Regions from separate parts of the Zoogloea oryzae genome, predicted to be linked through region 1. Evidence: predicted binding sites of a transcription regulator. Region 1 holds the regulator's gene; the other holds the start of a gene.
What was found. Region 1 encodes LexA, which represses DNA repair genes until DNA is damaged. Its sites were predicted from a motif close to ACTGTATNTANATACAGT; they were not measured.

Region 1 (2,396 bases):
AGGGCGCACCAGAGCATGGATGACGGCATGACCGGAAGGCTGGGTGGATTGGGGCGATGGCGCCGGCCTGACGGGCAGCCGAGGCAGATCAATGGCAACTGGGCCGGCCAGTTGTGGGCCGCGGCGCTTGAGTACGCGCACGTCCACCCCGCCATCCCGTGCCGTAAGCGCAAGACGCAGCACAGCCGGCGATGGCTGACCCGCCACTGTGGCAGGCCGTATCAGGATAAGTGTCGTGGCGCTTTCTTCCGCAGCCAGCTGAAGTCGGCGAAGGGCGCCGTTGTCAGCCTCGGCCAGCCACATCACGACGGCTTCGCAGCTATGGGAGTTGAGCGACTGGCGGGCCGCCCAGCGGGCATGGGCGGGGCTTTCGGCATCAACGAGGAGCAGCCGCTCGAGGGGAATGCCCGCGCCAGAGAGGGCCGGCGCATAAAGCTGGCCTGGCGGCGCAATGCAGACGGCCCAGCGCCTTTCGGGCACCCGCTGGAGCAGGGGCAGGATCAGGCCGAGCTCGCCGACACCTGTGTGGGGGACGAGGATTTCGGTGAGTGCGCCGACCGGCCAGCCCTTGCCGGGCAGTACGGCATCCAGGGTGGGATGGCCGGTGGCAATGCCTGGCGCTGCCGAGGCAACCTGATCGCCACGCCACACTAGATGCTGCAACGCGTCTGGGGAGCGAAGGACAGAAACAGCCGGAGGCGCCATGGCAATAAATGAACTAGGCTGTGAGTGAACGCTTCATGCCTTGCACGCCAGGTGCCGCAGCGCGGTTGCCTGCCGATTGCAGGGCAGGGCAACCGTTTGTGCTGACGAGGATCAGAGGCTGTCGTTGCGGATCAAACCGACCGCGAGGCCTTCGATTTCCAGCGGCTCGTTGCGGGTGTCGACAATGATGGGTTCAAAGTCGGGGTTTGCCGGCAGGAGTTCGACGATCGGCCCCTTGCGGGACAGGCGCTTCACGGTGACGTCGTCTTCCATGCGGGCCACGATGATCTGGCCGTCCCGGGCTTCGGTGGTGCGATGGACGGCGAGCAGGTCACCGTCGAGGATGCCTGCGTCGCGCATGCTCTGGCCGCGAACCTGAAGCAGGTAATCGGCTCGGGGCGAGAACATGTTGGGGTCAACATGGAAGCGGCGCTGGATGTGCTCGGCGGCAAGAATCGGGCTACCTGCAGCCACCCGCCCGACGAGGGGCAGGCCGAGGGATTCGACGAGACGGATGCCCCGGGCACGGCCTTCTTCCAGCGAGATGACCCCCTTGCTGGCGAGCGCGCGCAGATGGGTTTCGGCAGCGTTGGGGGATTTGAAGCCAAACGCAGTACAGATTTCCGCCCGCGTGGGCGGGCGACCTTCATGCTCGACGGTATCGCGGATGAGTTGAAGGATTTCTTGCTGACGGGCGGTGAGTTGTTCGGACACGGCATACTCCTGAAGTCTTATGTAATTATATACAGGGTTTTGCGCATGACAAGCTGTAGATGGGCTTTCCGGGGGGCTCTGCTCGTGATAAACATCAAAATCTGAAGACAAAGCGCTTGAGGCTGGGGCGCCAATGGACTATTCATTCAAGGGTGCCCGTCGCGCGCCAAAAGCCTGACGAGGCATCATAAGCAAAGACAAGAAGAACAGAGAACAGCACGTGTCCGAATCGCCTAATCAGCAGGGCTCCGCTTGCCGGGCCCTCAGCCCCCAGAGGAGATTTTCATGCTTGTCAGCCCTCAACACGCTTCGGGTAGAGTTCTCAAGGCGGCTCGGTTAGAATCCCCCGCCGAAGCGGTAGCCCCGACCGAAGGTCAGTCCGCACCGCTCTTTTCCCTGCCCGATGCCGACATGGAAATGTTCGATCTGGCGTCGGTGCTGGGCACCCACCACGTTGTGCTGTATTTCTACCCCCGTGACAACACGCCCGGCTGTACCCGTCAGGCGATCGATTTCAGTGATCACGATGCCGATTTCGCGAAGGAAAAATGTATCGTGATCGGCATCAGCCCCGATGACTGCCTCACCCACGCTGATTTTCGCGACCAGCACGGCCTGTCGGTCGAGCTTTTGTCCGACGAAGATGGCGACGTGTGCAGGCTTTACGGTGTGTGGCAGTCGGCGGTGGTGGATGGCGTCATGAAACGCAGCGTGCGTCGTTCGACCTTCATCATTTCCAGTGATGGCGTGCTCCGCCATGTGCTGCACGATGTGAATCCCCGTGGCCACGCGGCCGAAGTCTTTCAGCTGGTAAAGCAACTCAACTCAAGGAATGTAAATGGAAATCGCCAAGAACACGGTCGTCACGCTTGATTACTCGGTCAAGGACCCGGATGGCAACATGATCGACGACGGTCACCACCCGCTGGTGTACCTCCATGGCGGTTACGACGGCATCTTCGCCGTGATCGAAGAAG
Region 2 (2,396 bases), on a different contig from region 1:
CCGACGGCCTGCTGGGCGATCTCGACCACATCCTCGAATGTTCAGGGGTTGGCGCGGTGATCGACGAAGCCAACCTGCCCCTCGCGCCCCTCGTGGCCGCCTGCGGCGATCCCGCCCGGGCCTTCGCCGCGTGCACCGGCGGCGGCGACGACTACGAGCTGCTGTTCACCGCTCCGCCCACCCAGCGCGCTGCCCTGGCCGATCTTTCCGCCCGACTGGCCCTGCCCCTGCACCGCATCGGCAGCATCACCCCGGCCACCCGCGGCCTGCACCTGCGCGACACCAGCGGCACCCTGCGCGAGCTCGCCGCCCGAGGCTACGACCACTTCGGCAACGGCGCATGAAGCCCAACCTCCGCTTCCTGCTGTCCGATCCGGCCCACTTCGTCGCCCTCGGCTTCGGCTCCGGCCTGTGGCCCAAGGGCCCCGGCACCGCGGGCACCCTGGCCGGCTGGCTGCTCTTCCCCCTCGTGCGCGCACCGCTCACCGACGGCCTGTTCGCCGGGCTGCTGGTGGCCTGCTTCCTGTTCGGCGTCCTTGCCTGCGAACGCACCGGCCGCGCTCTCGGCGTGGCCGATCACGGCAGCGTCGTGTGGGACGAGATCGTCGCCATCTGGCTGGTCCTGTGGCTCACCCCCGAAGGCTTCGGCTGGCAGCTCACCGCCTTCGTGCTGTTCCGCTTCTTCGACATCGTCAAGCCGCAGCCCATCCGCTGGGTGGATGACCGCACCCGCGGCGGCTTCGGCGTGATGCTCGACGATCTCATCGCCGCCGGCTACACCCTGCTCGCGCTGGCCCTGCTCGTGAGGTTCCTCGGTTAATGGACGCCCAGCTCGAAACCCTTTCCCGCCTCGTCGGCGACCACCTCGCCGCCCGCGGTTGGCGCCTCGCCACCGCCGAATCGTGCACCGGTGGCTGGGTCGCCGAGGTCGTCACCGCCACCGCCGGCAGCTCCGGCTGGTTCGACTGCGGCTTCATCACCTACTCCAACGACGCCAAGTGCGCGCTCCTCGGCGTCTCGCCGATGACCCTCGCCCGCCACGGCGCGGTCAGCGAGCCGACCACCGCGGCGATGGTCCGCGGCACCCTCGAACGGGCCGAGGCCGACCTCGCCCTGTCGATCTCCGGTATCGCCGGCCCGGGCGGCGGCTCGGCCGACAAACCCGTCGGCACCGTGTGCTTCGGCTGGGGGCGGACCGGCGAATCCCCCCAGACGGCCACCTGCCGCTTCGACGGCGACCGGGAGTCCGTCCGCCGCCAGGCAGTGGTCTTCGCGCTCACCGAACTGATCCGCCGCTACGCCTGAAATCCGTCTGACATCAAGGCCTTGGCAAATCCGGTAGACGTTCCGCCGCAACTGTATAAAATACCAGTCTGCGCGACTTTCTTCGCTCCGATACCTCTCGTGACGACGCGCGATCACCCGCACGCAAACTCTGTGCCATAATCTCCAAAACCCTTTTTACAAGGATCACGACAGATGGATGACAACAAGGCCAAGGCCCTCGCCGCCGCGCTTTCCCAGATCGAAAAGCAGTTCGGCAAGGGCTCGATCATGCGCCTGGGCGACGGCGAAGTTGAAAGCGACATCCAGACCGTCTCCACCGGCTCCCTGGGCCTCGACATCGCCCTCGGCATCGGCGGCCTGCCCCGCGGCCGGGTCGTGGAAATCTACGGTCCCGAATCGTCCGGCAAGACGACCCTCACCCTCCAGGTCGTCGCCGAGATGCAGAAGCTCGGCGGCACCGCCGCCTTCATCGACGCCGAACACGCGCTGGACGTCACCTACGCCCAGAAGCTCGGGGTCAACATCGGCGAGCTGCTCATCTCCCAGCCCGACACCGGCGAACAGGCCCTCGAGATCGCCGACATGCTGGTGCGCTCCGGCGGCGTCGACGTGGTCGTCATCGACTCCGTCGCGGCGCTCACCCCGAAGGCCGAAATCGAAGGCGAGATGGGCGACCAGCTCCCCGGCCTGCAGGCCCGCCTGATGTCCCAGGCCCTGCGCAAGCTCACCGCCAACATCAAGCGCACCAACACCCTGGTCATCTTCATCAACCAGATCCGGATGAAGATCGGCGTGATGTTCGGCAGCCCCGAGACCACCACCGGCGGCAACGCCCTCAAGTTCTACGCCTCGGTGCGGATGGACATCCGCCGTATCGGCACCATCAAGAAGAACGACGAGGTGATCGGCTCCGAGACCAAGGTCAAGGTCGTCAAGAACAAGGTCGCGCCCCCGTTCCGCGAAACCCTGTTCGACATCCTGTACGGCGAAGGCACCTCCCGCGAGGGCGAGATCATCGACCTGGGCGTCCAGCACAAGTTCGTGGACAAGTCCGGCGCCTGGTACGCCTACAACGGCGAGAAGATCGGCCAGGGCAAGGACAACGCCCG

Region 2: recA (recombinase RecA) is a predicted target of LexA. The motif match lies at 1,356-1,373, and genes of this name have one in related genera.

Annotation. Positions count from the first base shown of each region.
Region 1 is NZ_BSPX01000005.1:2,657-5,052, reverse strand. Features, by position in the region: gene QQK25_RS03155 (Y-family DNA polymerase) at 1-17, opposite strand, end outside; gene imuA (translesion DNA synthesis-associated protein ImuA) at 1-705, opposite strand, end outside; gene lexA (transcriptional repressor LexA) at 817-1,419, opposite strand; gene QQK25_RS03140 (peroxiredoxin) at 1,705-2,292, shown strand; gene QQK25_RS03135 (FKBP-type peptidyl-prolyl cis-trans isomerase) at 2,258-2,396, shown strand, end outside.
Region 2 is NZ_BSPX01000024.1:29,352-31,747, forward strand. Features, by position in the region: gene thiL (thiamine-phosphate kinase) at 1-344, shown strand, start outside; gene QQK25_RS09690 (phosphatidylglycerophosphatase A family protein) at 341-820, shown strand; gene QQK25_RS09695 (CinA family protein) at 820-1,305, shown strand; gene recA (recombinase RecA) at 1,480-2,396, shown strand, end outside.